2 linked regions of the Methylosinus trichosporium OB3b genome follow. The protein of the gene in region 1 interacts with the protein of each later gene in a pairwise test. Links are inferred from orthologs where the notes say so. Each region holds a gene or a part of one and is shown on either strand. Other genes may lie near its edges. The genes, in order: CQW49_RS04165 and rlmB.

The links.
Region 2: the proteins of CQW49_RS04165 (region 1) and rlmB interact in binary tests that used the Escherichia coli proteins (3 or more experiments, as listed by UniProt). The link is inferred for Methylosinus trichosporium OB3b from one-to-one orthologs.

Annotation. Positions count from the first base shown.
Region 1 is NZ_CP023737.1:867,098-882,002, reverse strand. The notes cover bases 11,258-14,229. They hold CQW49_RS04165 (bifunctional ADP-dependent NAD(P)H-hydrate dehydratase/NAD(P)H-hydrate epimerase), read right to left. Parts: upstream 13,533-14,229; coding sequence 11,982-13,532; downstream 11,258-11,981. Other genes in these bases: CQW49_RS04155 (SDR family NAD(P)-dependent oxidoreductase), read left to right, coding at 14,211-14,229; CQW49_RS04160 (hypothetical protein), read left to right, coding at 13,661-14,182; CQW49_RS04170 (DUF1269 domain-containing protein), read right to left, coding at 11,328-11,846; CQW49_RS04175 (DNA/RNA non-specific endonuclease), read left to right, coding at 11,258-11,300. Also shown: lepA (translation elongation factor 4), read right to left, coding at 1-1,521; CQW49_RS04225 (lysozyme inhibitor LprI family protein), read left to right, coding at 1,565-3,019; CQW49_RS04220 (hypothetical protein), read right to left, coding at 3,138-3,764; CQW49_RS04215 (monooxygenase system ferredoxin subunit), read right to left, coding at 3,878-4,210; divalent-cation tolerance protein CutA, read left to right, coding at 4,330-4,671; CQW49_RS04205 (lipopolysaccharide assembly protein LapA domain-containing protein), read right to left, coding at 4,731-5,090; ihfB (integration host factor subunit beta), read right to left, coding at 5,156-5,446; signal peptide peptidase SppA, read right to left, coding at 5,484-6,461; CQW49_RS04190 (cell envelope integrity EipB family protein), read right to left, coding at 6,656-7,510; CQW49_RS04185 (RidA family protein), read left to right, coding at 7,755-8,237; CQW49_RS04180 (glycerophosphodiester phosphodiesterase family protein), read left to right, coding at 8,458-9,237; more of CQW49_RS04175, read left to right, coding at 9,294-11,257; more of CQW49_RS04155, read left to right, coding at 14,230-14,905. UniProt on the Escherichia coli protein: Bifunctional enzyme that catalyzes the epimerization of the S- and R-forms of NAD(P)HX and the dehydration of the S-form of NAD(P)HX at the expense of ADP, which is converted to AMP.
Region 2 is NZ_CP023737.1:4,037,537-4,052,439, reverse strand. Bases 1-2,970 are described here. They hold rlmB (23S rRNA (guanosine(2251)-2'-O)-methyltransferase RlmB), read left to right. Parts: upstream 1-1,064; coding sequence 1,065-1,877; downstream 1,878-2,970. Other genes in these bases: CQW49_RS19170 (hypothetical protein), read right to left, coding at 2,503-2,970; CQW49_RS19175 (hydrogenase maturation protease), read right to left, coding at 2,009-2,506; CQW49_RS19185 (4-(cytidine 5'-diphospho)-2-C-methyl-D-erythritol kinase), read left to right, coding at 199-1,068. Also shown: more of CQW49_RS19170, read right to left, coding at 2,971-3,780; CQW49_RS19165 (DUF6084 family protein), read right to left, coding at 3,777-4,427; CQW49_RS19160 (DUF5947 family protein), read right to left, coding at 4,420-5,031; CQW49_RS19155 (hypothetical protein), read right to left, coding at 5,035-5,520; CQW49_RS19150 (nickel-dependent hydrogenase large subunit), read right to left, coding at 5,517-7,325; CQW49_RS19145 (NADH-quinone oxidoreductase subunit B family protein), read right to left, coding at 7,335-8,426; CQW49_RS19140 (hypothetical protein), read left to right, coding at 8,661-8,963; CQW49_RS19135 (YbdD/YjiX family protein), read right to left, coding at 9,199-9,426; CQW49_RS19130 (carbon starvation CstA family protein), read right to left, coding at 9,392-11,473; CQW49_RS19125 (ArsR/SmtB family transcription factor), read left to right, coding at 11,761-12,774; metF (methylenetetrahydrofolate reductase [NAD(P)H]), read left to right, coding at 12,774-13,670; metH (methionine synthase), read left to right, coding at 13,667-14,903. UniProt on the Escherichia coli protein: Specifically methylates the ribose of guanosine 2251 in 23S rRNA.

The sequences.
Region 1 (14,905 bases):
CGTGCGATGCACCAGCATCGACAGAGCGTCCACCGGCTCGGCGTTGACGAGAATGCTCATCTTCACGAGATCGCCGGCGCGATAATCGGTGATGTGATAATCGAAGCTGGCGTAGCCCTTGGAGATCGACTTCAGGCGATCGTAGAAATCGAACACCACCTCGTTCAGCGGCAGGTCGTAGACCGCCATGGCGCGCTTGCCGACATAGTTCAGATCGGCCTGCACGCCGCGCCGATCCTGGCAGAGCTTCAGCACGGAGCCGAGATAATCGTCCGGCGTCATGATCGTCGCGCGGATCCAGGGCTCCTGAATCTCGGCGATCTTCACCACATCCGGCATGTCGGCCGGATTATGCAGCTCGATCTCGTCGCCATTGGTCAGCTTGATCTTGTAGACGACCGAGGGCGCCGTCGCGATGAGATCGAGATTGAACTCGCGATGCAGCCGCTCCTGAATGATCTCGAGATGCAGGAGCCCCAAAAATCCGCAGCGGAAGCCGAAGCCGAGCGCCGCCGAGGTCTCCATCTCATAGGAGAAGCTCGCGTCGTTGAGGCGCAGCTTGCCGATCGCCGCGCGCAAATCCTCGAACTCGGCGGCGTCGACCGGGAACAGGCCGCAGAACACGACGGGCTGCGCCGGCTTGAAGCCGGGAAGCGCGGCGTCGCACGGCTTCTTGTCCTCGGTGATGGTGTCGCCGACGCGCGTGTCGGCGACCTGCTTGATCTGCGCGGTGATGAAGCCGACCTCGCCCGGGCCCAGCGAGGCGACATCGAGCATCTTCGGCTTGAACACGCCGATCTTGTCGATCTCATAATGGGCGCTGGTTCCCATCATCAGAATCTTCTGGCCCTTGCGCATGCGCCCGTCGATGACGCGCACCAGCACCACGACACCGAGATAGGCATCATACCAGCTGTCGACCAGCATCGCCTTCAGCGGCGCGTCCTCGTCGCCCTGGGGCGGCGGCAGGCGGGTGACGATCGCCTCCAGCACGTCGGGAATGCCGATGCCGGTCTTGGCGGAGATCAGCACGGCGTCGGCGGCGTCGAGGCCGATGACGTCCTCGATCTGTTGCCGGATGCGGTCGGGCTCGGCCGCCGGCAGATCGATCTTGTTCAGCACCGGCACGATCTCGTGACCGGCGTCGAGCGCCTGATAGACATTGGCGAGCGTCTGCGCCTCGACGCCCTGGCTGGCGTCGACGACCAGCAGCGAGCCCTCGCAGGCCTTCAGCGAGCGCGACACCTCATAGGCGAAATCGACATGGCCGGGCGTGTCCATCAGGTTGAGGACGTAATCCTTGCCGTCCTTGGCCTTATAGTCGAGCCGCACGGTCTGCGCCTTGATGGTGATGCCGCGCTCGCGCTCGATATCCATCGAATCGAGCACCTGCTCCACCATGTCGCGCGCGGCGACGGTCCCCGTCGCCTGGATCAGACGATCGGCGAGCGTGGACTTGCCATGGTCGATATGCGCGACAATGGAGAAATTGCGGATATTGTCGATCTTGCGCGTCGTCATGGCGGCGGGATAGCAGCGCGGGGCAGGGAAGGGAAGCGGCGATTTGACAGCGGCGACGGCGCTCTGGTCTTCTGTGGCGCGTCTTCCGCATGTGAGAGCCGCTGCGATGATCCCGTTCCGACTCCTGCTCGCCGCGCTGCCGCTCGCGGGCCCCGTCCATGCGCAGAGCTTCGATTGCGCCGCTGCGCGGACAATGGTCGAGCGGCTGGTCTGCGCGGACCGCCGTCTCGGCGCGCTGGACGCGGAGCTCGGCGCCGCGGTGAAGGCGTCGCTGGCCGCCGATCCGGCGAAACGCGCCGAGCGCCTCGCCGAAGCGCGCCGATGGATCATCGAGCGCGACCGCCTGTGTCCGCCGCCGGCCCGAGAGCCGGTCGGCGAAGCGAAGGCGCAGGCGGTCGCTTGCCTCGCCGCCGCCTATCAGGCGCGGCTCGCCGCGCTGCGGGCGCCGCCTGCGGATGATTCGAAAACCGCGGCCTGCCGGACGCTCGGCGAGCGCTATCGCGCCGTCCTCGCGTCGGATCCCGGCGCGCCGTTCCGGACGTCCTTCTATGCGGCGAGCCCGCTGGCGGTGCTGAGCGCGACGCAGGGCTCCGGCGTCACGATCGCCTCGCCGGTCGCCGAGCTCGGCCAATATTCACGGCGCGCCTTCACCGATTGGTCGAAGGCCCAGCCGCAGCCCTTCACTGTCACGGAGCCGGTGCTGAAGGCGCTGGACGAGCTGAGCGCATTCGGTCTGCGCATCGAGCGCCTGCCCGGCCATAATTTTTATTCGGCCGGCGTGATCGAGGGCACTGCGGCCTGCTACTCGACGGTCTATTTCATCGTCGAAGGCGCTCGCGCGCACCTCGCCGTGGGGCCCGCGAGCTGGGAAGGGGAGGGCGGGGCCGGCTGCGGCGTCTCCCGATCCTTCGGATCGATCGACGGCGCGCCCGCAGCCTTCGAAGAATCGCATGACTACACGCCCTCCCTGATCTCCGCCGTGAGCGTCACCCCCTGGCGTGACGCAGCTTTCGGTGAGACCTGCTCCGTCGATCTGCGATTTGCGCCGCGCTTCACGGCGGCCTCTCAATATAATGATTGGGACGTCCATTGCGATGGGGCGGATTGTGAGCGGCTGCGCGGCGCCGCCCTCGCTCTGGTCGAAGCGGCGCAGGCTGATCCGCTCGGCGCGCGCGCAAGGGCGCTCGCGCGATTGACGGCGGGGCAAATATTGGAGTTCTCCCGCGCGGAGGCGGTGAACGGGCCGCCCGCGGAGGCGCTCAGTCCCGCGGAGGCCGCCGAGCCGTCCAGTTATACGGATAATGCGCCGCTGCTGCTGCCGCTCGTCGACGAGGGCCGAGTCTATCTGGCGGCGCTCGGCCATTTCACGGTCGGGTGGCGCGTTTTTGCGGACTGGCGCGTCGGCCTGAAGCAAATCGATAAAGACGCCCTCACCGAACGGGCCGTCTTTGCGATCGGCATGACGAAGGGCGAGCTGCGCAGCGTCGAGACGAGGTGAGCTCTTTCGTTCGAGGAAGAGCCATCATCACGAACGCAGCGAAGCGATCCAGAGGCCGGCGGCCCTGGATGGCTTCAGTGCGCTTCTCTTAACGACGGCCCCGCTCGAGGCGCGGGGGTCAGCCCTTGTTCTGCAGCGCTCCCTTGGCCTTGCCATAGAGCTCCAGCGCATGGGGCTTGGCGAAGGCGTAGGCCGCGGCCAGACGCGGAGCGAGCCAGACAGAGACGTCGCGGGTGGTCTTCACCGTGACGCAGCCCGCCTTGGTGAGAAACGCGACCGTACGGTCGAACTTCTCGAGATGCGGGCTGTCGGCCGGTATCTTCGAGCGCAGCCAGGCGACGAGGGCCTTGGTCTTCTCGCTCGCCAGATCGGCGAAGACGACGGCGGGATCGGGCTTCGGCGCGCTCGCCAGCATGTCGTTCAGCCGCGCGATCTCCTGCGCGGCGGCGGCGAGCTCGTCGGCGCGCCGGTCACGCTCGGCGAGGGCGGTCTCGCGCTGCGCGGCGGCGGCGTCGCGCTCGCTCCGCAGGCTGTCGCGCTGCCCGGAGACCGAGGCGATCTCGGCGCGCGCGGTCTCGAGGTCCTTGGTGAGGGCTCCGACCTTGGCGACGAGCTTCGTCTTGTCGGCCGCGAGGCGATCGCGATCGGCTGTGATTTCCTTCACCTGCGACTCGAGGCCAGCCACGTCGGCTCCGCCCGTCGTCTCGTCGACGACGGGGGCGGAAGTCTCATCGGACAGGTTCATCTCCTACCTCTCTTCGTGGCCTAGAGACGCATCTGTCGCAGACCATAGGAATTTTCACGATTCGGCAAAAGCGGAATTTTTTGCTTCTGCTCGGACAGAGGCGCCGCCCGCTCTCAGCGCGGGGCGAGCAGGGGCGTCACGCCCTCTGTGTCGATATAGACGACGCCGTCCTCGACCTTGACTGGATATTGGGCGAGCGCGCTTTCCTGCGGCTGGACGGGATCGCCGGTGTGCAGGTTCCAGGTCCAGGCGTGGAGCGGGCAGGTCAGAACCTCGCCGTCGAACTCCGCCTCCTCGAGCGGGTAGTTGGTGTGCGGGCAGACCCCCTGAAAGGCGCGGATTTCGCCGCCGAGCGGCCAGGCCAGGATGATCACATGCGAATCTGCGATGACGAGGCGCATGCCGCCTTCGAAGATCGTGTCATCCTTGCACACTCTCTGGAACATGTCGGACCCTCCGGATCGGCGCGTCGGCCGCGATCGTTTCGTCGCAGCCTCTAGCAAAAGCAGCGCCGCCGCGGCGAGGCCGCATTGATTTCCCGGCGCGACCAGCGCATTCTCGGGGTGTGAGCGAATATCCCGTCACATTCTGCATCGTCGTCACGACGATCGACAGCGAGGCCGGCGCCAAGGAGCTCGCGCGGGCGGCATTGGCGGCGCGGCTCGCCGCCTGCGTGCAGATCGCCCCGATCCGCAGCCTCTATGAGTGGAACGGCGAGCTTCGTGACGAGCCGGAGCTGTTGGTGCAGATGAAGGCGCGTGTCGAGGATTTCGGCGCGCTCGTCGCCGCGATTCGCGCCTCTCACCCTTATGAGGTTCCGGAAATTCTGCGCCTCGACATCGCCGCCGGCGACGCCGATTATCTCGATTGGGCGGCCAAGGCGACCGCGCGCGATCGCGACGCCTGATCGTCGCTCGAAAAAGCGCGCCTTCAGGCTCGCACTTTCTTACGCGTCACTGAAAATCGTCAGCCGCTGCGCCGCAGCGCGCGGCCGTTCGAGGCCGGGTCGGGCGAGAGGCTCGCCAGCGCCTGTCCGCGCAGCTGCTCGGCCTCGCTCCGCGCCACTTTGGCGTCGGCGCGCGCCGCGCGTGCGGCGCGGCGATAGCGTCCATGCGCGACCCAGGAGGAGAGGCCGCCCGCCAGCACGCCGAGCCCGATCGCCGCGAGCACGATGAGATAGAGCGGCGCCTCGAATGAGGGGCCGGTCGCGTCGCCGCCGGGCAGGGGATCGAGAAACACCCGCACCGGCGCGCGATTGGCCATCGCGAAGAACAGGAACAGCAGCGCGAGCGGCGCGAAGACGATGATGCGTAGAACCGATTTCATCTCACCCACCCGTTGCGCGCCGCATGACGGCCAAGTCGTCTTGTGTCGAGCGTCGTCCCGGCGGCTCAGCCGTTGCTCGTTTCGTTCAGCCGCTCGCGCATTTCCTTGCCGGTCTTGAAGAAGGGCACGGATTTCTCTTCTACCGAGACCTGCTCGCCGGTGCGGGGATTGCGGCCGGTGCGCGCCTCCCGCCGCTTGACCGAGAAGGCGCCGAAGCCGCGCAGCTCGACCCGGTCGCCGCGCGCGAGCGCCAGGGCGATCTCGTCGAGAATCGTGGTGACGATCGTCTCGACGTCGCGTTGATAGAGGTGCCCGTTACGGGAAGCGATACGTTGGATCAATTCGGACTTGATCATGGGATGTTCCAGATTGACTGACGCGCCGCATCCGTCCTCAGTCGGGAGTGGGAGCCTGCCAAATCGCGACAACACCGTCAAGCAGGCCGCGCTCCGCGACCGTGCCGACGCGCTGCAGCGCCTGCGCCAGCGCGTCGAGCCCGAGCGCTGCGGCGACGCCGGCGGCCGAATCGACGAGGCCGAATCTCTCGATCGCGTTCTTCTTCTTCCAGTCGACGACCGGCAGGCGCTTGGCCACGCCCTTCTCCGTCTCCAGCCATTCGATCGCCTCGCGCTCGCCGCCGATGAGGTCGACGAGCTTCAGCGGCAGGCCCTGGCGGGCGGTGAAGACACGGCCGTCGGTGACCTTGGCGAGCTCGGAATCGTCGAGCTTGCGCCGCTCCTTCACCAGCCCCTTGAACCAATCGTAGGAATCGGCGACGAGCGCCGCTATGGCCGCGCGCGCCTCCTCGCTGGTCGGCTCGAAGCCGTTGGGCGCGGCCTTCAACGGCGAGGACTTCACCGTCTCCATCTGCACGCCGACATTGTCGAGCAGCTTGCCGACATTGGGGAATTGAAACAGCACGCCGATCGAGCCGACGAGCGAATTGCCATGCGCGACGATCTCGTCGGCGGCAATAGCGGCGATATAGCCGCCCGAGGCGGCGAGCGTGCCGACGACGGCGACGACCGGCTTCTTCGCCGCGAGCCGGCGCAATTCGTCGTGCAGCCGCTCGGCGCCGGTGGTGGTGCCGCCGGGGCTGTCGATCGCCAGCAGCACGGCGCTCGCCTTCGCATCCTCCCCGATCGATTTCACGAGGTCGAGCGTCTCCTTGTCGCCGGTGATGATGCCGCTGACGGAGAGCCGCGCGATATGAGGAGAGAGCTTGGCCGCCGGCCCGAGGGCGCCGTCGCCATAACGGGCGAAGAGGGCGAGCGCCGCGGCGGTCGCGCCGCCGATGGCGAGAATGCGCCAGAGCGAGAGCTTGCGCCGCAGGCGGCGGCGATCGATCAGATAATCATGCGGAAGCGACATGCCGAACCTTGAGAGAGTGCGAGCGCGCCGCACTCTATCCTGTTTCGCATCGCCTGTGAATCGCATACGTGAGGGCGCGGGAGCCTGTCTGCTGCGTCTCGACAGCGAGCTTGAAGGCTCGCGCTCCAGGGGCGGGGAGTGGACCGCGAGCCTTCAGGCTCGCTCTTCACGCCGTTCGGCTCGCGAGCTCTTCATCACATCTTGTTGCAGCTGGACGAGGCCGGCAGCATCGCCAGATCGGTCATCTCGCCGGTGAGGACGAAGTCGCCGTAATCGAGCTTCAGCGCGCGCGAGACGCCATTCTCATAGAGGTCGAAGGACAGCACATAGACCGGCTGCTCGTCGCGCTTGCCCGGCTCGAAATAGGAGATCGCCACCGGCCAGCGGCGCAGCCCCTCGAGCGGCTTGATCTGCGCGGCCTTCTCGCTGACCGCGCCGCTCGTCGGCTTGCCGATCACGGCGAGCGTGTCGAACACTTTCTCGCCGTCGCCGGAGCCGTCATAGACCTTGGCCTCGAGAATCGACTCGCCGGCGCTCGCCGCTCCGAGAATGTGGCGCAGATGCTCGGTGGGGAACAGCGCGCCGCCGTCGAGCGCCAGCGAGGATTGCTTCGGCTTGGCGAGATCGACCGACATGGACGCGCCGCCGGTCTTCTTCGCCTTGCCGTCGATGTCCTCGGAGGGGACATTGTCGAGCCGCGTCTCGATGCGGAAGCGGAAATCCTTGCCGTCGCCGCCCTCGAATGTGGCGGAGCGCATGTCGGAGAGGCGGGCGGGGCCTTCGGAGGGCTGCAGCTCGGTGATCTGGCGGAAATTCTGAACATAGCCTTCGCAGGCGGAGCCGGAGAAGTCGAAGGCGATGCGGCCGCGCGCCGAGGCGGGGGCCTTGCCGCCCGAGGCCTGGCCGAGCGTGAGATCATAGACGGCGCGATGCGGCGCGAGCTGCGCCGGCGAGACGACCGCCGCCGCCGCGGACTCCGCCAGCGCCGCGCCGGGGGCGATGATCGAGGCGCAGCCGATGATCGCGCCGAGGATGCGTGCTGGGGTCATCGGGGGTCGTTCTCCCTTGCTCGAAATATTGGTGCGTTCGTTCGCGCGGTGCGAAAGCGCAGCTTGCGGATAGAACGACGACCCTAGGGCGCCGTCGAGGGCGCGCGCTATTCTTGGTAAACGGCGCGCCGCCGGACGCCGGCCTGTCGAGGCGTCGTCGTTCTGTCATCGATTGCCTCCCGACCTTGACCAAATTACGGTCGGGGCCGAGCGAAGGCAAATTTTGCCAGTTGAGAGGACCATCATGACATCGCAATCGACCCCTGCGGCGCGGCTCGAGGCGCTCGGGCTCACGCTTCCGACCCCGGCGGCGCCGGTCGCCAATTATGTGCCTTGGACGCGCGCGGGAAATCTCGTTTTCGTCTCGGGCCAGCTGCCGATCGGCGCCGGCGGCGCCATCGATGCGGCGCATAAGGGCAAGCTCGGCGCCGGCGTCGCGCTCGAGGCCGGGCAGGGCGCGGCGAGGATCGCGGCGCTCAATGTGCTGGCGCAGGCGGCCGCGGCCGCGGGCGGCGATCTTTCCAAGCTGCGCTGCCTGCGCCTCGGCGGCTTCATCAACAGCGCCGGCGATTTCGGCCAGCTGCCGCAAGTGCTGAACGGCGCCTCGGATCTCGTCGCGACCGTGCTCGGCGAGAACGGACGCCATGCGCGCTTCGCCGTCGGCGTCGCGCAGCTGCCGCTCGACGCGGCGGTGGAGGTGGACGCGACCTTCGAGGTTCTGGGGTGAACCGACGATCCTCTGCGCTGCTCTCGCAGAAAAGGGCGCGTCCCTCTCCCAAAGGGAGAGGGTGGCCGCGAAGCGGCCGGGTGAGGGGTATCCCTCTCGCCGATTTTCACCCGGCGTTCCCCTCATCCGACCCGGCTGCGCCGGGCCACCTTCTCCCTATGGGAGAAGGACTCGCGCTCCATCATGACTGGTCTTTTTTCGGCTGTGCAGGCGGCTAGCCATGCGCGATCCCTTTTTCTGGCTGGTCGAGCGACCGATCGCACATCGCGGGCTGCATGACGCCGCGCAGGGAATCATCGAGAACTCCCTCTCGGCGACGCGCGCCGCGGTCTGCGCCGGCTATGCGATCGAATGCGACGTTCAGGCGACCGCGGACGCCGAGGTCGTCGTGTTCCACGACGAGACGCTGGAGCGCTTGACCGACGGCGTCGGGCGTCTCGACGCGCTCGGCCTCGCCGATCTCCAGCGCCTCACGCTGCGCGGCGCGCGCGAGCAGATTCCGACCTTGCGCGAATTGCTCGCGGCGATCGGGGGAGCGGTTCCGCTCGTCATCGAGATCAAGAGCCGCTTCGACGGCAGTCTCGCGCTCGCGCGCAGCGTCGCCGAGATCGTCGCCGATTATCGCGGGCTGGTCGCGATCGAGAGCTTCGATCCCGATCCGATCGCCGAGCTGCGGACGAGCGGCGCGGGATTCGGCCTCTTCGGCGTCGCGCTCGGCATGGTGGCCGAGGCGTCCTATGACGGCGCGGATTGGAGCTTCCTTTCCGCGGCGCAGCGGCGCGAGCTCGCGCAATTCGCCCATGCTGCGCGCACGCGCCCGGATTTTCTCTCCTGGAGCGTCGCCGATCTCCCGCATGAGATCCCGCGCCTTTGTCGCGCGTCGGGGCTTCCGGTCACGGTCTGGACCGTGCGCTCGGCGGCGCAGGCGAAGGCGGCGCTCGCCTTCGCCGATCAGATCGTGTTCGAGGGGTTTTCGCCGGCGAGCGGCGGCGCGTCATAAAATCATCGTCGTTTTCGAAATAGCATCGACGGAATTTTTAGTGATCGGAGCATGCGATGATTATCGAGTCGCGTTTCGACGACGCCGAATTGCGTTCGGAGCTCAAATCCGGCCGGGCCGACGCCCGCCCGTCCGCGGACCCCGCCAAAATGGTCGATCAGCTCGTGCATCGCATGCGCGCTGGCGCCGGCGCGGATTTCGACGCTTATGAAGCGCTGCTCGGCATGAACGATCTCGTCGAGATCAATTATCTCGAGCGCGGGCTGATGGCGGCGCGCGCGGTCTGCCGCATCAGCGCGCCGGCGCTGGTCGGCGACGGCAATGAATGGGGCACCGGATTTCTGATCGGCCCGCGCCTGCTTCTGACCAATAATCATGTGCTGCCGACGCCGGAGGACGCGCTGCGGGCGACGATCGAGTTCGGCTATGAGCTGGACGGCTCGGGCCGACTGAAGCACAGCACGCGATTCGTGTTGACGCCGCAGGACGGCTTCGTCACCAGTCCGCGAGACCGCCTCGACTACACGATCGTCGCCGTCGCCGAGCGCGGCGACGACGGAACCGCGCTCGCGGATCTCGGCTTTCTGCGGCTCGACGCGCGCACCGGCAAGATCGACGTCGGCGATTTCGTCACCATCATCCAGCACCCGGACGCGCGCACCAAGCGCATTTCCCTGCGCGAGAACAAGGTCGTCAAATATGGCGACGAGCGCAACGCCGCACTCGACGATTTCCTCTGGTATTCCTCCGACACCGCGCCCGGCTCCTCCGGCGCGCCCGTCTGCACCGACGCCTGGCAGGTGGTCTGCCTTCATCACGCCGGCGTGCCCTCTCGCAGCATAGTGGACGGAGTCGAGCATTGGGCGCTCGTCGACGGCGATGTGGCTCCGGCCGCCGCCGCGCGGCGCCTGCCCGCCGACAAGATTCGCTGGGTCGCCAATGAGGGCGTGCGCGTCTCCAAGCTTCTCGCCGATATCGAGCAGCAGGTGAAGGCGACGCCGGCGCTCGGTGCGCCGCTCATCGCCGCGCTCGTCGCCGACGCGTCCGGCATGAAGCCTTTCGCTGGAACGCAGCCGTTCCAGAGCCTCGTCGGTCCGCCCATTTTCGGCGCGCCGGCGATCATCGCCGCGCCGACGCTCGCGTTCGAAACCGCGAGCGCGCCGCGTCGCCGAACCCATCCGGCGAATTATTTCGACGACCGCAAGGGCTATGATCCGGAGTTTCTCGGGCCGACCGTGCCGCTGCCGGCGCTCGGCCCGAACGCGTTGCGCTTTGGAACGCCGGCGAAAGTCGCCGGCGCGAGCGACGACGTGCTGCGCTATCGGCATTTTTCCGTCGTGCTCAACGGCGCGGTCGAGCGCCGCCTCGCCTTCTTCACCGCCGTCAATATCGACGGCGCGAGATGGCTCAACCTCGAACGAGGTAACGACGCTTGGTTCTACGATCCGCGCATACCGGAGGACTTGCAGATCGGCGACGAGCTCTACGGAAACGAGCCGGGGCCGCGAAACAATTATTTCGATCGCGGCCATCTGGTGCGCCGGCTCGATCCCGTCTGGGGCGACATTCGCGAGGCCAAGCAGGCGAATGACGACACGTTTCACTGGACCAATTGCTCGCCGCAATATTTCGGATTCAATCAGGGCGCCGATCTCTGGCAGGGGCTCGAGAATTTCATTCTCTACAACACCGACGAGGAGGATGTGCGCGCCAGCGTCTTCACCGGACCTTTGTTTCGCTCCGACGACGAGGAGCATCGCGGCGTGCTGATTCCGCAATTCTTCTGGAAGGTCGTCGCGGTGGTCGACCGCCGCGGCCAGCTCTATGCGAGCGGCTATCTCGTGAGCCAGCAGGACTATGCGCTCGACATTCCGTTCGAGCGGCTGCCGGTCGGCCCCAACAGCACGGAGCCCGGACAGAATTTCCAGGTCTCCGTCGCCAAGATCGAGGCCGAGACGGGGCTCGTCTTTCCGGACGCGGTGCGGCAGGCCGATGTCTTCAACGGACCCATGGCGGGGCGGCGCCTGCGCACGCTCGCCGATGTGCAGCATCCGAGGCGCTGAATTTCTTCAACGCCTCGGCGTCGACGATCAGGGCGTCGCGGTGGAATCGGGCGCGGCCGACACATGCGCCGCCAGCGCGTCGCGCAGCGCCTGCTCCTTGTTGTGGTCCAGCGAGGTCTTGAGCACGACGCCGCCCGTTCCCTTGACCGCCTCCAGCACCTTGTCGGTGGTCAGCTTGCGGATCAGCACGAACAGCGCGGCGTTGCCGGGCTGCAGCGTCTCCGACAATTGCTTCATGAAATCGTCGTTGATGCCATAATCGGTGAGCGCGCCGCTGAGCGCGCCGGCGCCGGCGCCGATCGCCGCGCCGAGCAGCGGATTGAGGAAGATGAGCCCGATCAGCGCGCCCCAGAAGGTGCCGCTGACGGCGCCCGCCGCCGTGGTGTTGAGCAGCTGGTTCAGCTTGATCTTGCCGTTCTGCTCCTTCACCGCGATCACGGCGTCGGTGATCTCGATCACATATTCCTTCTGCAGATCGAACAGGCGCTGACGAATATCCTCGGCCTTGGCCTCGGTCGGATAGACGATGACGACGAGATCAGACATGAAAGTCTCCTTTTGCGGGGAAGACGCGCGCACGCATCGAAGCGCATGCACATGTCGCCCGAACGACGCCGCGGCGGGAAGCGCGCGGAATGTCGCGGGGGGATGCGCCGGTTTCGTTCGGCCGCCGCCGCAGGTCTAAGATTGCGTCGCGGTGAGCCTTCGCCAAGCCGCCGGGAGATGATTTATGATGTCGTCGGCGATGAGGCCAGGGCCGAAGTCCTCGGCCGCGGCGGCGTGCATCCAGACGGCGCAGCTCGCGGCGGCGAAAGGCTCCATGCCCTGCGCCAGCAGGCCGGCGACAATTCCCGTCAGAACGTCGCCCGAGCCGGCGGTGGCGAGCCAGGGCGTGGCGTGGGGCAGGATCGAGGCGCGCCCGTCCGGCGCGGCGACCACAGTGTCCGGCCCTTTGAACACGATCACCGCGCCGACCTCGCGCGCCGCGTCGCGGGTACGCTCGAGCTTGGAGATCGGAGCGCCGGACAGGGTCCTCTCCCAGCGTTGGCCGTGGAAGAGGCGCGCGAACTCGCCGCCATGCGGCGTCAGCACCACCGGGCCGGGCGCGTTCGCGATCGCCTCTTTCAACCGCTCGGGCGCGAGGGCGAAGCTGGTCAGCACATCGGCGTCGAGCACCGCCGCGCGGGGCTCGGGCGAGGGGGCGAGCGCCGCCTCGACGAGCGCGCAGCAATCCTCGCCGACGCCGAGCGCCGGGCCGAGCGCGACCACATTCTTGCGTCTGTCCTCGAGCAGAGCGGAGAGGCCGGCCGGACCGTCGGCGACGCGCAGCATCACCGAGGTGAGGGCCGGCGCATTGACGGCGACGGCGTCCTGCGGCGTGGCCAGAGTGACGAGCCCGGCGCCGGCCCGGAGCGCCGCCGTCGCCGCGAGCCGCGCCGCGCCGGTGTGCGAGGCGCCGCCCGACACCACCACCGCATGGCCGCGCGCATATTTATGCCCCTCGACGCTCGGCAGGCGCAGCGCGGCGCCCCAGGCGTCCGGCTCGTTGACGAAAGTCTGCGGCGCGATCTGCTGCAGCACGGTCGAGCGAATGCCGATATGGGCGCAGGAGATGGCTCCGCAGCGCAGCCGCCCCGGCAATAGCAGATGACCGCATTTGAGACGAAAGAAGGTGACCGTCGAATCGGCCTGCACGGCGACGCCGCGAATCGCGCCGCTGGTGCCGTCGACGCCGGAGGGAATGTCGACGGCGATGATCTTCTGCCGGGTCTCGGCGCGCCAGGCGTTGAGCCGCTCGATCAGCACGGCGGCGGGACCGTCGATATCGCGGGCGAGGCCGGTGCCGAACAGAGCGTCGATGACGAGATCGACGCCGGTGAAGTCGCAGCTCGTCGCATCCTCGACGCGGCCGTCCCAGGTCGAGGCCGCCTCGCGCGCGTCGCCGCGCAGCGATTCGGGCGGAACCAGCGCGGCGACGCGCACCTTGAAGCGCTGGCTGCGCAGCATGCGCGCAGCGACATAGCCGTCGCCGCCATTATTGCCCGGCCCGCACAGCACCAACACGCGGCGCCCGGCGGTCTTCACCAGAAAGGCGGTGGCGGCGGCGGCGATGGCGGCGGCGGCCTTCTCCATCAGCGCCATGCCGGCGACGCCGCTCTCTATGGTGAGGCGGTCCGCCCGCGCCATCTGCGCGGTGGTGAGGAGCTCGGGCGGGTAGGGGCCGTGCGGCATGGCGGGATGGTGGCGGAAGGCGCATCTCTCCGCAACGCCCTTTCGCGAAATAAGGCGAATTTGCCGCGCAGGGCGCGAGTGTGGAATATGTGGAGCGGCCCCTCGAACCAAAGACGGAACCTCCGCCTATGCTCTCGGCCGTCATACTGGCCTTCGACGCAGCTCCCGCCGGCGCCCGTGACGGCGCGGCGCGCGAGGGCATCGTGCGCACGCTGGCCTCGCTGGTCGAGGCCTGCGTCGCCGGCCTCGTCGCCGACGCGATTCTGGTCGGGCCGCCCGATTCGGGGCTCGGAGTCATCGCGGACGAAGCCGGCTGCGGACTCGTCGAGGCGGTCGACGCGCGCTCGGGCCTCGCCCGCGCTCTGCCTGGCTTGCGCTATCCGGACGTTCTGGCGCTGCGCGCCGGCCATGCGCCAGAGCGCGGCTTCGTCGACGAATTGCGCGACGTCCATGAGCTCGGCGACCGGGCGCTGGCGCATGTGCTGCGCGCGGCCCCGCATTCGCTGCTGACGCGTCTCGTCCCGCGCTTCTGCGAACCCGTGGGCCTCATCGCGCCGCGCGCGGCTTTCGGCGCGGCGGGAGATCTCGCAGTGCTGGCGAAGAAGCTGCGCGCGGGGGAGATGACGACGCGGGCGAGAAGGACGATTTGAGCGCTCGTTTCGAAAGGATCATGATCGAATGCCGCTCATTTCTCTCGATATCCCACGGCCCGCCATCGTGAGCGGCTCCAGCGGCGGCATCGGGCGCGCCATCGCGCTCGCAATCGCCGAACTCGGCTGTCCGGTCGTCGCGCACTACGGCAAGAGCGCCGAGGCCGCCGGCGAGACCGTTCAGCAGATCGCCCGGGCTGGCGGGCGCGCGATTGCGGTGCGCGCCGATCTCACCAACGTCGCCGACGCCGAGCGCCTCGTCGAGAAATCGCGTCGCGCTTTCGGCCGGATCGGCGTGCTCGTCAACAACGCCGGCGTCGCGACGCGCCGGGACGTGTGCGCCAATACGGTCGACGACTTCGACGGGGCCATCTCGGCGAATGCTCGCTCCGCCTTTCTGCTGACGCAGCTCGTGCTGCCCGACATGCGCGAATTGGGATGGGGCCGGTTGATCTTTCTGTCGTCGATCGCAGCCCGGACCGGCGGGGTGATCTCCACCCCCTACGCCGGCTCGAAAGCCATGGTCGAGGGCATGATGCATCACTACGCCGCTCATGCGGCGCCATTCGGCGTCACCGCCAACGCCATCGCGCCCGCCTTCATCGCAACCGACATGATCGCCGGAAGCGCGCTGCCGCCGCACATGCCGATCCGACGCTATGGGTCGCCGGAGGAGGTGGCGATGGTGGCGCAGACGATCATCGCCTGCGGCTTCATGACGGG
Region 2 (14,903 bases), 3.2 Mb from region 1 along the record:
TTCGCGGCGGCTCGCTTCGTCGCGCTTAAACTGGACATCTCCTCACGCGCGCCAGCGCCGCCTTAGCCGGATGTTCGCCGTTGTCGCGCCGCGGGAAAACGCCTAACATGGCTGCGAGGGACGACGCGCGAACCATTTGTTCACCAACGCGAAAGGAGCGGATCGTCCGCCTGCCGAAAAGGAATGGACAGCCGCTCGATGCTAGCGACGCGCGCCCCCGCGAAGATCAATCTCACGCTTCATATCCTCGGCCGCCGCGCGGACGGCTATCACGAGCTCGAGAGCCTCGTCGCCTTTTCCGGCGGCGGCGACGCGTTGCGGCTCGCGCCCGGCCCCGAGCTTTCGCTCGCGGTCGACGGCCCGACCGCCGCCGCGGCTGGCGTCGGCGACGATAATCTGGTGCTGCGGGCGGCGCGGCGGCTCGCGGAGCGCGTCCCCGGCCTCACGCTCGGCGCTTTTCGGCTCACCAAATATCTGCCGGTCGCGGCCGGAATCGGCGGCGGCTCCTCGGACGCCGCCGCGGCGCTGCGCCTCCTCGCCGCCGCCAACGGCCTTTCCGCCGACGATCCGCGGCTGATGGAAGCGGCGCGCGCCACGGGATCGGACGTGCCGGTGTGCCTCACGCCGCGCGCGCGCTTCATGCGCGGCGCCGGCGAGGCGGTCGGCGCGGCGCTCTCTCTGCCGCCGCTGCCAGCGGTCCTGCTCAATCCCGGCGCGCCGGTGGCGACAGCCGCAGTGTTCAAACGGCTCGGGCTCGCGCCCGGCGAGCGCACAGGCGCCGGCTCGCATCCCGCCATCACGCCCGGCATGGACGCAGAGGCGCTGCTGCTCGCCGCCCTGCGCAAGAGCCGCAACGACATGGAGGACGCGGCCTGCCTCGAAGCGCCGGTGATCGTCCATGCGCTGGCCGTGCTCTCGGCGGCGCGCGGCTGCCGGCTGGCGCGCATGTCCGGCTCCGGCGCCACCTGCTTCGCCATCTTCTCGACGCCCCATGCCGCGGCGACCGCCGCCGCGGCGATCGCCCGCCAAAACCCCGGCTGGTGGGTGAAGACGGCGGTGCTGCGATGACGCGCCCGCCGCACAAAGGTCCCCGCAACGACCGCCGCTTGCCGCCGCGCGAGGCGCCGCCGGCGGAGCCGTTCCGCCGCCCCTCCGCCGATGTCGTCGTGCTCTACGGCGCCCATGCGGTGCGCGAAGCGCTGCGCGCGCGTCGGCGCAAGCTGCTGACGCTCTACGCGACGGAAGGAGCGGCCGAGCGCATCGCCCCGCTCGCCGCCGAGGCCGGACTCACGCCGCAGATCGTCGACCCGCGCGCGCTCACGAGCCGGCTCGGCGATGAGAGCGTGCATCAGGGCCTGTTGCTGGAGGCGCGGCCCCTGCCCGCGGCGGAGATCGCCGATATCGAGACGAAGAGCGGCGTCGTGCTCGTGCTCGATCAAGTGACCGATCCGCACAATGTCGGCGCCATTCTGCGCACCGCCGCCGCCTTCGCCGTCGACGCGCTGGTGATGACCGACCGGAACAGTCCCGAGCTCACCGGCGTGCTCGCCAAGGCCGCCTCGGGCGCGCTCGAGCATGTGCTGATCGTGTCGGTCGTCAATCTCGCGCGTGCGCTGCAGGAGCTGTCGCAAAGCGGCCGGCTGGTCGTCGGCCTCGACTCCGAGGCGCCCGCGCCGCTCGAGGAGACGCGCTTGCAGAACCCCATCGCCCTCGTGCTCGGCGCCGAAGGCAAGGGCCTGCGCCGGCTGACGCGCGAGCGCTGCGACGTCCTCGCACGGCTCGACATGCCGGGACCGATCAAGAGCCTCAATGTCTCCAACGCCTGCGCCGTCGCGCTGACGACGCTGCGGTTGAAGGGGATAGCGAGTAGCGAGTAGTCCCTACTCCCTACTCGCTATTCGCCCTCACATCATCGTCATCTTGATGTAACGCCACAGATCCCTGAGATTCGTCACGATCAGCAGCAGCACGAGGCCGAGGATCACGAGTCCGAAGATGCTTCCTCCGCTCATTGGACGCTCCCTTCCGTGCAACCTGCCTCGCGCAGCGAGGCGACCAGAGTTTCGACGAGACGCGCCGCCGGCTCCACCGCGGCGGCGACCGGCGCGCTGAGCTCCATCGCGCCTTCCTCGCCGCCGAGCGTCAGCGGCTCGCAGGCGACCAGCAGGACGCGCGGCGCGTGGCCGCCGATGCGCGCGACGCTCTGCAGCACGGCGACCGGATCGAGCCCATGGGCCGAGACGATGGTCTCGTCCTCCGCGTCGATCTGCGGCTCGACGATCGACAACGTCCCCGGCTCCTCACCGCGCGGCGCCGCATCGACGAGGATCGCGACGTCATAGCCGTCGGTCAAAGCGAAGGCGAGATCGATGCCGCTGATGCCGAAATCGACGACATCCGCTTGCCCCAGCGCGTCGCTGCGCGCCAATGCACGCGCGACCTCGACGCCGAAAGCGTCGTCGCCGCAAAAAATATTGCCGATGCCGGCGACGAGAATGCGGGTCATGAAGCGCCTCCATCCAGCGGCTGCAATTCCTGCGGCGAGAAGAAGAAGCGATGGCCGGGAAAACCGGCGGCGCCGAGATCCGCGCCCGGATCTTCGACGAGCGTCACCGCGACATGCGCGCGCCCTTCGAAATCACGCTCGACCGCCTCGACCACCGCGACCTTGCCGGCGAGCGCAATGTCCATGATGTCGCCGCCCGCCTTCGGCGCGATGCGCACGCGCGCCCCGACCGCGAAGGGCGCCTCGTCGCCTTCCTCCAGCGGCCGAAAGGCCCCGTGCAGCGCGCCGAGATCGTCGCGCGTCATCGTCTCGCATCGTTGCAATATGTCGCGCGTGCGCGGATCGGCGGCGGCCATCTCGCGCTTCTCGTCAGCCGAGAGCGTGCGCACGCGCAAGGTCAATAATTCGTCGATCTCCGCGCCATCGAAGAATGCATTGCGGCTCTCCGGCGCGACCTGCGGATAATCGGAGAGGATGATCGGCGACGCCAGCATCCTGTCGCGCCGTCCCGGCTCGCCGACGAGGGTCGGCCATAGGCCCTCGCCGGCGCAGCCCCGCGCCGCGGCGCGATGGCGCTCGGGCGGCTCGATGAGCGAGACGAAGGCGCCGCCGCGCGCTTCGAATATGAGATGCGTCGAGAGAAAGGCGCGCGCCCGCGAATCTTCGCGCGCGTCGGCGTCCATCAGCGGCGACAGATTTTCGATCTCCACACGCAGGCGAAACAGCGCGTCGTCGAGCCGCGTCGCGGAAAGAACGACCTCTCCTTCCACCGCCTCGCTGCTGCGCGCGATCACCGCGACGATCTCGCCATGCGCGCGAATGGGCTCGATCTCGCGCGACGCCGCGAAGGAAAAACGCCGGCGTTGCGCCTTTCTGCAGAGATCGTCGAGCCTCGCCGCTTCGATATCGACCCGCCGCTCGATCGCTTCCTCGAAGGAGAGGAATTTCTCGCCATCGATGACGAGCGAATCCGTCGGACGATAGAATGCGATCGCCTCGACATCGGCGACCGGCGCCGCGATCTCGCCGATCTCGCGCCAGCGGTTCTGCAAAAACCGCAGCGCCATCTCGACCTCGGCGCCGGCCTCCGCCTCGATCAGAAGCTCCGCACGCATCAGCGACGCCTCGCCGCCGGCGCGCTGCGCGCTGCGCGGATGCAGCTCGCCGAACATCCAGCGCGTTCTGTTCTTCGTCGCCGACGGCCGATAGGGGTAGAGAATATAGCCCTCATAGAGAACGGCGTCGGCGATCGGCTTCACGCGGTCGATGTTCATCGCGTCGCCTCCATCTCGGCCTCGTCGAGAAGACGCGCGACGGCTTCCGCCTCGCCGAGCAGCGCGGCGCGCCGCTGGAAACGACGCAATCGCTCGAGCGTCTCGGCGCCGAGACGAATCCAATCGCCCTCGCCATAATGCCGCGTCATCAGCCGCTCCACGATCGCCAGCGGCAAAGCGAAGGACGCCTCCTTCGACCATGGGATCTGCTCGACGCGCAGCGCGCCATTCTCCTCAGTGTAGAACACCGAACCGCTGAACAGGAACAGGAGCGGCGCCGCGCCATCGATGAGCCCGCCGAAATATTTGGCGCTGGCGATTGCGACGTCGCGCGTGCAGGCGACCGGCAACCGCAGGATCGTCTCTTCGTCGAAGGCGGGAACGGCGACGCTCGCATGAGCGAAGACGAAGCTGCGCAGCGATTGCCCCCAATGCTCCGGCGCGCCGAACAATTCGACGAGCCGCTCCTTCTCCTCCACGCGATAGGAGCGGCGCATGGGCTCGATGCGGATTTGGCAGCCGAGCGTCACATTGCGAATGCGCGCGCGCGGCGTCGCGTTGGCGATGCGCAGCGAAAAGTTCAGCAACGGCGACACGGAAAAAGGCTCCGCTTCGACGCCGCTCACCTCGAAGGTAAGATCAACCATGGGCGAGGACTCCTCGCTGCGGCGCCTCGTTCAACGACACGAAGAAGCGTTCGACCTCGTCCCAGAGCGCCGCGCCGCCCGAAAGCCCCTGCCAACGCGCGCGCATGAGGCCGGTGAGCGCATAGCAGCGATCGATGGAGACGCGAAAATAGCGGCGCGCGTCGCGACGATCGATCAGCAGCGCCTCGACGTCCGGCGTCATGTCGAACAGAATCGGATTGGCCGCGGCGAGCGCCGACCAGGCGTCCTCGCTCAGAACGGATTCGATCGCGCCGGCCGGGCTCGGATAGACGGCGAGCGGACGACGCTCCTCGCCGCTCTCCAGCAGAAAGGCGAGGCCGATGGGAAGCTGCAAGCGCTCCCACAGATCGTCGGGAAGCGTGAAATCGCCGAGCGCGATCGTCGTCGGCGCGATGGCGCGTAGCGGGCCGCCCGCAGCCGCCGCGCGTAGGCAAGAGTCGCAGGCGCAGAGCATGCGGCGGCTGGACAGATCCATCGCATGACGGTGGACGGCGCCCAGCGCGGCGCCGCAGAGCTCGCAACGTTCCGCGCCGCCGTCATCGGCGACGAAGCGGCGCATGCGGGAGACCCAGCCGATAGTCATGCATCACTCCGCGAGACTGCGCGCCGTGGCGCGCTCCTCTATGACGATGCGGTCGAGATCGGGAGCCGCCTCGGTCAGCGACCGCTCGATCTCGCGCCGCGCATCGGCGCGATCCTCTTGGTCCTCGGGCAGGCGCACAGAGACGCGGGCGATGGCGCGCGAAACGTCGATGAGCTCGATTGTCGCGCCCCATTTCTCACGCAGGCCCGAGATGGCGCGCCGCAGCCGCGTCTCCGGCTCGTCCGGATGCAGCCCGTGCAGCAACAGCGCCGACGCGACATAATGATCCGCCGCGAAGGCGGCGAGCAGACGTCCGTCCTCGGCGCCGGAAGCGAGCGTCAACATGCGCGCCAGCGCCAGCCCATGCAGATCGAGGCAGGCGTCGAGCAGCGCGCGCGCGAGCGCGCGAGCTTGCGCGTCTCTCGTCTCGTCCAGCGTTTCGATCAGCCGTTCCATGCGGCCGAGACAATCGGCGAGCGCATCGCTCATGATCCCTCCCGCGGCGCGCCGAACATCGGCGAATGAACGCGCTCGAGCGTGCGGCCGCCGCCGAGATACATATGCACGCCGCAGGGCAGGCACGGATCGAAGCTGCGCACCGTGCGCATGATGTCGATGCCCTTGAACTTGTCGCGGCCGTTCTCCTCGAACAAGGGCGTGTTCTGCACCGCATCCTCATAAGGCCCCGGCGTGCCGAAATCGTCGCGCGGCGTCGCGTTCCAGGGCGTCGGCGGATAAGGGTGATAATTGGCGATGCGCCCCTCGCGAATGACGAGATGATGCGAGAGCACGCCGCGCACCGCCTCGTGAAAGCCGCAGCCGATCGCTTCGTCCGGCACGGTGAACTCGGTCCAGGTGCGCGTGCGCCCGGCCTGCACCTCCGCCAGAGCCTTGTCGATGAAGTGATAGGCGATAGCGGCGCAATAGGCTTGGAAATAGGTGCGCGCGCGATCCCGCTCGATGGCGTTGCTCCATTTGGGAATCTTCCACTCGAACTCGCATTCGGGCTTCAACGCGGTCTTGGGCAGATAGATTTTGACGCTGTCGCCCGTCGCTTTGACATAGCCGACATCGACGAGCCCGGCGAGCGCGGTGGCCCACAGGCGCGCCAGCGCGCCGCCGCCGGTGTCGAGCGCCAGATAATCGCCCGTGCGCTTGTCGTACCAGCGCGGACACATCACCCAGGAATAGTTGCCGCCGTCGAAATCGCGCTTCTGCGGCCGTGGTATCGTCGTCTGATTCCAGGGATGGCGCTGATCCACCGGATTGCCGAGCGGATCGGTCGAGACGAAGGTCTCGCGGTTCTGCCAATCGTCGTAATAGCTCGCGCCGAGCAGGATGCGGATGTTGAGATTGATGTCGACGAGATCGGTCGTCACCAGCTTTCCATCGACGATGACGCCGGGCGTCACGAACATGGCCCGGCCCCAATCGGTCATCGTCTCATAGCGATAGTCGCACTTCTCCGGATCCTGGAACGCGCCCCAGCAGCCGAGCAGAATGCGGCGACGGCCGACCTCCTCATATCCCGGCAGCGCGTCGTAGAAAAAGTCGAACAGATCATCGTGCAGCGGCACGCATTTTTTCATGAACTCGGCATATTTGACGAGGCGCACGAGATAATCGGTGAACAGCTGCACCGAAGGCGTCGTGCCGACGCCGCCGGGATAGAGCGTCGACGGATGCACATGGCGCCCTTCCATCAGGCTGAACATTTCGCGCGTGTAGCGGGAGACATGCAGCGTCTCGCGATAGAACTCGCCGGTGAAGGGGTTGAGCGCCGTCATGATGTCGGCGATGGTGCGGTAGCCGTGATCGGCGGCATGCGGCGCCGGCGTCGATTGCGCCTTGGCCCAGACGCTCGGATTGGTCTCCTTGACCATCTGCTCGCAGAAATCGACGCCGACGAGATTGTCCTGAAATATATTGTGATCGAACATATATTCGGCCGCCTCGCCGAGATTGATGATCCAATCGGCGAGCGGCGGCGGCTTGATTCCATAGGCCATGTTCTGCGCATAGACGGAACAGGTCGCGTGATTATCGCCGCAGATGCCACAGATGCGGCTGGTGATGAAATGCGAGTCGCGCGGATCCTTGCCTTTCAGGAACACACTGTAGCCGCGAAAGATCGACGAGGTGCTGTGGCATTCGGCGACGGTGCGGTTGTCGAAGTCGATCTTGGTGAAGATGCCGAGACTGCCGACGATGCGGGTGATCGGATCCCAATTCATCTCGACGAGATTGGGAGAGGACTTCCGCTCGTCGTCGATACGTCGCGCTTTCTCGTCCATATCGTTCTCCTAAAGCGGATACGCTTCTTCCGGCTTATCCGGATGATAGCCTGTGGTGCGCTCGTCCTCGTTGTGCCGCCATTTCGGCTCTTTGCTGAGCGTCGAATTGGTGAGGCGACGCAGATTGCGGATGAGGAATCCGTATGGCGTGACCAGCGTGGAGGAGATGCGCGCGCCGGGCGGCTCGTCCATGAACGGCATGAGCTTGTCGGGAAAGCCCGGCATGGTGCAGCCGATGCAGATGCCGCCGACATTGGGGCAGCCGCCGACGCCGGCGATCCAGCCGCGCTTGGGCACATTGCATTGCACGACCGGGCCCCAGCAGCCGATCTTCACGAGGCATTTGCGCGAGCCATATTCATGCGTGAAGTCGGCCTGCTCGTAATAAGCGGCGCGATCGCAGCCTTGGTGCACGGTCATGCCGAATAGCCATTTCGGCCGCAATTCCTCGTCCAGCGGAATCATCGGCGCGAGGCCGGCGAGCTGACGCAGCACATAGAGCAGCGTCTCCATGAAATTATCCGGCTGCACCGGACAGCCGGGGACATTGATGATCGGCAGCCCGGCCTTCGATTCGAAATGCCAACCGAGATAATCGGCAAGACCCATGCAGCCGGTGGGATTGCCTTTCATTCCATGCACGCCGCCATAGGTCGCGCAGGTTCCCGCCGCGATCACGCCGAGCGCCTTGCCGGCGAGGCGATCGATCCATTGCGTGGTCTTGATCGGCTCGCCCGTCTCCGGATCCGTGCCGAAGGCCGCCCAATAGCCTTCGCCGCTCAGATGCTCGTTGGGAATGGACCCTTCGACGACCAGCAGAAAATTCTCGATCTCGCCGCGCGCGGCGCTGTGAAAGAATTTCATGAAGTCGTCCCCGACCTCATAAGCGAGAACGGCGTTGTGCAAATGTACTTTCGGCAGGCCGGGCACGGCGCCCAGCAGAATGTCCTCTATGCTCGGCTCGCTCGCCGCCGTGATCGAGACGGTGTCGCCGTCGCAAGAAAGTCCCGCGGTGATCCACAGAATGTGGACCTCCTCGATGTTCGGAACATGCTGGGTGGAGCGTCCATGAGGGACCGCATCCGGAGCCGCATCGGCCATGCTCGCCTCCGCTATTCGACAAAGGAACCAAACGCGGCGTTGCGGTTTTAGTTCCTGAATGCGGGCCACGGCCGTAGTCGAGACGAAAGAGCGCCGGCTCCGGCGCTCCACAGCTCCGCATAAGTGGAATTGCGAGATTTGCGCCGACTTTGCCCTCGTCTAGGCTCGATTCTGCCCACTTTCTCCCAAAACGATCAGTAGAAAGCGCGGTCGAGGACTCGAAGGATGAGCGACATGATCGACCTCGGCGACAGGCTGGCCCGGCTCCTGTTCGAACGATTCGGCGCCGCGTCGCGGCGCTTCGACGAGCTTTCGTCCGCGGAGCGCGATCTTTATTTTCGCACGGCGCAGGACGTGCTGCGCGAGGTGGCGGCGAGCGCGCCATTCGACGCCGAGCGTCTCGTCGAGCGCGTGAGAGAGACGCGGCCGTCACGGCTCGGCTTTCTCTACATGAGCTATGCGCTCAATCGCACCGAAGCGGCGTCTCTGCTCGCCGCACGCGCCGCGCTGCCGCGTCAACGCAAGCCGGCGGCTTAGTTCCGCCGTGTCCCTCGTATCGAAGAGCGGCGTCGCCCCGCAGAGCTGGCTTTGCGCGGTCGCGCTCGCTCTCTGTGATTGCGAATATGAGCTTTCGGCGTCGCCTTCGTTTGTGCTTCAGCGCATAGCGCGACGCGCGTTGCTTGCACGGAATAGAGCGAACCTGAAGGCTCGCGGTCCACACAGCATCTGGACCGCGAGCCTTCTGGCTCGCTCTTTGGACAAAGAGTCGAGACTAGCAGCAGCGAAACGCGCTGCGGCCGCCCTCGCCGAAGCGGCTCGCCTGCCGCTCGCGGAAATAATCGTCGCGCGTCATCGCCGGCTCGTCCGGATGATTGGCGCGCCGATGCGCCGCATAGGCCTCGTAATCGCCCTGGCCGATCATCAGCTGCGCGCTCTGGCGCAGCTTTGCGGCGAGGCGCGCGAGATCAAGCCCGGGCGATGCGCAGATCCGGCACTTCATCGGTCGTCTCCCTGGTGGTGACGGTCTTGGCGCGCAAGGCGTCGCGAATCGAAACGAGGCCGAAGCCGAGCATGGACAGAACCAGCGCGATGAAGATCGCGCAAAGCGTGATGTTCACATAATCGTTGAACACGATGCGGCTCATCTCCGCGGCCGTCTTGGCCGGCGCCAGCAATTTGCCCTCGGCCGCGGCGGCGGAGAAGCGCGCCGCATGCGCGAGGAAGCCGATCTTGGCGTCGGGATGGAAGATTTTTTCAAAACCCGCGGTCAGCGTGCAGACATAGAGCCAGGCCGCCGGCGCCGCGGCGACGAAGGCGTAGGCCTGCCGCTTCATGCGGAACAGCACGACGGTGCAGAGCGTCAGCGCGATCGCCGCCAGCATTTGATTGGCGATGCCGAACAAGGGCCAGAGCGTGTTGATGCCGCCCAGAGGATCGACGACGCCGGCGTGCAGGAACCAGCCCCAGCCGCCGACCGCGAGCGCGGTGGAGGCGAGATTGGGAATCCACGCGCGCGTGTGGCGGAAGCGCGGCGCGAAGGTTCCGACGAGATCCTGGATCATGAAGCGCGCGACGCGCGTGCCGGCGTCGACGGTGGTGAGGATGAACAGCGCCTCGAACAAAATGGCGAAATGATACCAGAAGGCCATCATGCCCTGACCGCCGAGGGCGCTCGACAATATCTTCGCCATGCCGACCGCGAGCGTCGGCGCGCCGCCGGTGCGCGAGAGCACGCTCTTCTCGCCGACATCGGAAGCCGCCTGCGTCAGCGCCTCGGGCGTGATGGAAAAGCCCCAGGAGGAGATCGCCTGCGCCGCCGAATCGGCGGTCGAGCCGATCACCGCCGGCGCGCTGTTGAGCGCGAAATAGACGCCGGGCTCGAGCACGCTCGCCGACACCAGCGCCATGATGGCGACGAAGGATTCCATCAGCATCGCGCCATAGCCGATGAAGCGAATCTGCGTCTCGTCGCCGATCATCTTCGGCGTCGTGCCGGAAGAGACGAGCGCATGAAAGCCGGAGACGGCGCCGCAGGCGATGGTGATGAAGAGGAAGACGCTGCCGGCGAACACCGGCCCCGTGCCGTCGATGAAGCGGCTGACCGCCGGCATTCTCAGCTCCGGCATGACGATGAAAATGCCGATGGCGAGCGAGGCGATGGTCCCGATCTTCAGAAAGGTGGAGAGATAATCGCGCGGCGCGAGCAGCAGCCACACGGGCATCACCGAGGCGATGAAGCCGTAAGCGATCAGCATGAAGGCGAGCGCCTCGCCCTTGAAGGAGAACAGCGCGGCGAGCGCCGGAGTCTCGGCGACAGTGCGGCCATAGGCGATGCCGGCGATGAGCAGCACGAAGCCGATCGCCGACATTTCGAACACGCGCCCCGGGCGGATGTAGCGGCCGTAGATGCCCATCAGCACGGCGGTGGGCAGAGTGGCGAAGACGGTGAAGGTTCCCCAAGGGCTGTCGGCCAGCGCCTTGACGACGATGAGCGCGAGCACGGCGAGCAGGATCACCATGATGGTGAGAATGCCGACCATGGCGACGAGGCCCGGCAGCGGACCCATCTCGGTCTTGATGAGATCGCCGAGCGAGCGTCCGTCTCGGCGCGTCGAGATGAACAGCACGACGAAATCCTGCACCGCGCCGGCGAAGACGACGCCGGTGAGCAGCCACAAAGTGCCGGGCAGATAGCCCATTTGCGCGGCGAGCACCGGGCCGATCAGCGGCCCGGCCCCGGCGATGGCCGCGAAATGATGGCCGAACAGCACATATTTGTCGGTCGGCACATAATCGAGCCCGTCATTGCGCCGATGCGCAGGAGTGAGGCGAGTGGGATCGAGCCCGAGCGCGCGGTTCGCGATGAACAGCGAATAGAAGCGGAAGGCGATGAGATAGACGCAGATGGCCGCTGTGACGAGCCACATGGCGTTGACCGATTCGCCACGCGAGGTCGCGAGCGTGAAGAGCGCGAAGACGCCGATGAGGGTGACGGCGCTCCAGAGCGCGAACGAGAGCGAATTGCGGGTGGGAATCGGGTCGGACATGGGATCGCCTCGGTCGCGATGGTGGCTGCGCGACAACAAGCCGCCTTTCCCGAAAAATGCAAGAAGGGGCGCATCCATTCTCCCACTCGTGGGAGAAGATGGCCTCGCGAAGCGAGGTCGGATGAGGGTCCCGCCGCGTCGACAACTCGGTAAAACCGTGCGCGCCCTCATCCGACCCGGCTCCGCCGGGCCACCTTCTCCCGCCCTGCGGGAGAAGGATTCCGCCCTCTCTTGATTCCATGCGCAGCGACGTATATAGATATCTTTATATCTGCCTCGGACACGCCATGACCCCTTCGCCTCGTCTTCTCCCTCTGGAGCCCGCCCTCGCCGCGTTGAATGCGGCCGGCGAGGAGACGCGGCTGCGGCTGCTCGGGCTTCTGGCCGAGACCGAGCTCACCGTCAGCGAGGCTGTCGCCATTCTCGGCCAGTCGCAGCCGCGCGTCTCCCGGCATCTGAAGCTTCTCGTCGAGGCCGGGCTCGTCGAGCGTCGCCGCGAGGGCGCCTGGGCCTTCTTCCGCCTCGCCACGGCCGATGTGCAGGGCGAGATCGCCCGCAATGTCGTCTCCTGGCTCGATCCGCTCGATCCGGTGCTCGCCGGCGACCGCGCCCGGCTCGCCGAGGTGCGGCAGGCGCGCGCCGACGCCGCGGCCCGCTATTTCGCCGACCATGCGAGCGAGTGGGACGAAATCCGCTCGCTGCATGTGCCCGAGGCGCAAGTCGAGGCCGCGATGCGCGAGGCGGTGGGCGAGGCCCCGCTGCGCCGCCTGCTCGATCTCGGCGCCGGCGCCGGCCGCATGCTGGAGCTGTTCGCGCCGCAGGCGGAGCAGGCGATCGGCGTCGATCTCTCCTCCGCCATGCTCGCCGTCGCGCGCGGCCGGCTCGAGGAGGCCGGCGCGCGCAATGTGCAGCTGCGCCAGGGCGACATCTATGCGCTGCCGATCGAGCGCAACAGCTGCGATCTCGTCATCGTGCATCAGGTGCTGCATTATCTCGATGATCCCGGCCGCGCGCTGCGCGAGGCGGCGCGCGCGCTCGCGCCCGGCGGACGCCTGCTCGTCGTCGATTTCGCGCCGCATCGCGAGGAGGCGCTGCGCGATGCGCACGCCCATCGCCGTCTCGGCTTCGCCACGCAGGAGATCAGCGCGCTGCTCACGCAGGCGGGGCTCGAGGTGCTGTCGCAAAAAGACCTCGCTCCCTGCGCCGAGGACGGCGGCAAGCTCACTGTCTCGCTATGGCTGGCGCGCGATCCGCGCATTATCGCCGACCCCCTTCCTCGAACGAGCTATGAGACTGCCTGATGGCCGATGCGCGCACCTCCTGGCCTCCGGGTCATTTCGACATCTCCTATGAGTTCTTCCCGCCGAAGACGCCGGAGATGGAGATCCAATTGTGGGATTCCATCGCACGCCTCGCGCCGCTGAAGCCGAAATTCGTCTCGGTCACTTATGGCGCCGGCGGCTCCACGCGCGAGCGCACGCATAATATCGTCGCGCGGCTCGTCGCCGAGACCGACATTCTTCCCGCCGCGCATCTGACCTGCGTCTCCGCCTCGCGCGCCGAGATCGACGAGATCGTGCGCGGCTATTGGAACGCCGGCGTGCGCCACATCGTGGCGCTGCGCGGCGATCCGCCGACGGGCGTCGGCACGAAATTCGAGCCGCATCCCATCGGCTATCAGAGCTCGACAGAGCTGGTGCGCGGCATTCGCGAGATCGGCGATTTCGAGATCTCCGTCTCCACCTATCCCGAAGGCCATCCCGAGAGCCGCAGCATCGACGACGACATCGATGCGCTCGCCTCGAAGATCGACGCCGGCGCGACGCGCGCCATCACGCAATTCTTCTTCGAGAACGACGTCTATTTCCGCTTTCTCGACAAGGCGCGCAAACGCGGCATAAAAATTCCGATCGTGCCCGGCATCATGCCGGTGCAGAACTTCAAGCAGACCGCCAATTTCGCGCGCAAGGCCGGCGCGAGCGTGCCCGGCTGGCTCGCCGATCGCTTCGAGGGATTGGACGACGATCCCGTCACCCGCCGTCTCATCGCCGCCGCCGTCGCCGCCGAGCAGGTGCTCGGCCTCGCCGAGAATGGCGTGCGCGAATTTCACTTCTACACCAATAATCGCGCCGACCTCGTCTTCGCGATCTGTCATCTTCTGGGCGTGCGTCCCGTTACCGAGAAAGCCGCAGCATGAGCTTCGACAAGAACCACGGACCGAAGATTCTCGCCGCGCTGGAGCAGGCCGCGAGCGAGCGCATTCTCGTCCTCGACGGCGCCATGGGCACGATGATCCAGCGCCACAAATTCACGGAGGCCGATTTCCGCGGCGAGCGATTCAAGGACCATCCGAAGGATCTGCGCGGCAATAATGATCTGCTGACGCTGACGCAGCCGGACGCGATCGAGGCGATCCATCGCGCCTATCTCGAGGCCGGCGCCGACATCATCGAGACCAACACCTTCTCCTGCACCGCGATCGCGCAGGCAGACTATGGTCTCGAGCATATCGTCTACGAGCTCAATCTCGAAGGCGCGCGTCTCGCGCGCAAGGCCGCCGACGCGGTGGCGCGCGAGACCGGCGTTCCGCGCTTCGTCGCCGGCTCCATGGGCCCGACCAATCGCACCGCCTCGATCTCGCCCGACGTGTCCAATCCCGGCTTTCGCGCCGTCACATTCGAGGATCTGCGCGCCGCTTATCACGAGGAGGCGCTCGGCCTAATCGAGGGCGGCGCCGATATTCTGCTGATCGAGACGATCTTCGACACGCTGAACGCCAAGGCCGCGATCTATGCCGTCGAGGACGCGTTCGAAAAGGTCGGCACGCGCTTTCCGGTGATGATCTCGGGCACCATCACCGATCTCTCCGGCCGCACGCTCTCCGGCCAGACGGCCGCCGCCTTCTGGAACTCTATTCAGCACGCGAAGCCGTTCTCGATCGGCTTCAATTGCGCGCTCGGCGCGCGCGAGATGCGCCAGCATATCGCCGAGGTGTCGCGCATCGCCGACACGCGCATCTGCGCCTTCCCCAACGCCGGCCTGCCCAATGAATTCGGCCTCTATGACGAGAGTCCCGAATATATGGCCGAGCTCGTCGGCGAATTTGCGAAGTCCGGCCTCGTCAATGTGGTCGGCGGCTGCTGCGGCACCACGCCGCCGCATATCGCCGCCATCGCCGGCGCCGTGAAGGGCGTCGCGCCGCGCGCCATTCCCGAGATCGAGCCGCTGCTGCGCCTTTCCGGCCTCGAGCCTTTCACGCTCACCAAGGACATTCCCTTCGTCAATGTCGGCGAGCGCACCAATGTCACCGGCTCGGCCAAGTTCCGCAAGCTGATCACCAATGGCGATTACGCCGCCGCGCTCGATGTCGCGCGCGATCAGGTGGCCAATGGCGCGCAGGTGATCGACATCAATATGGACGAGGGCCTGC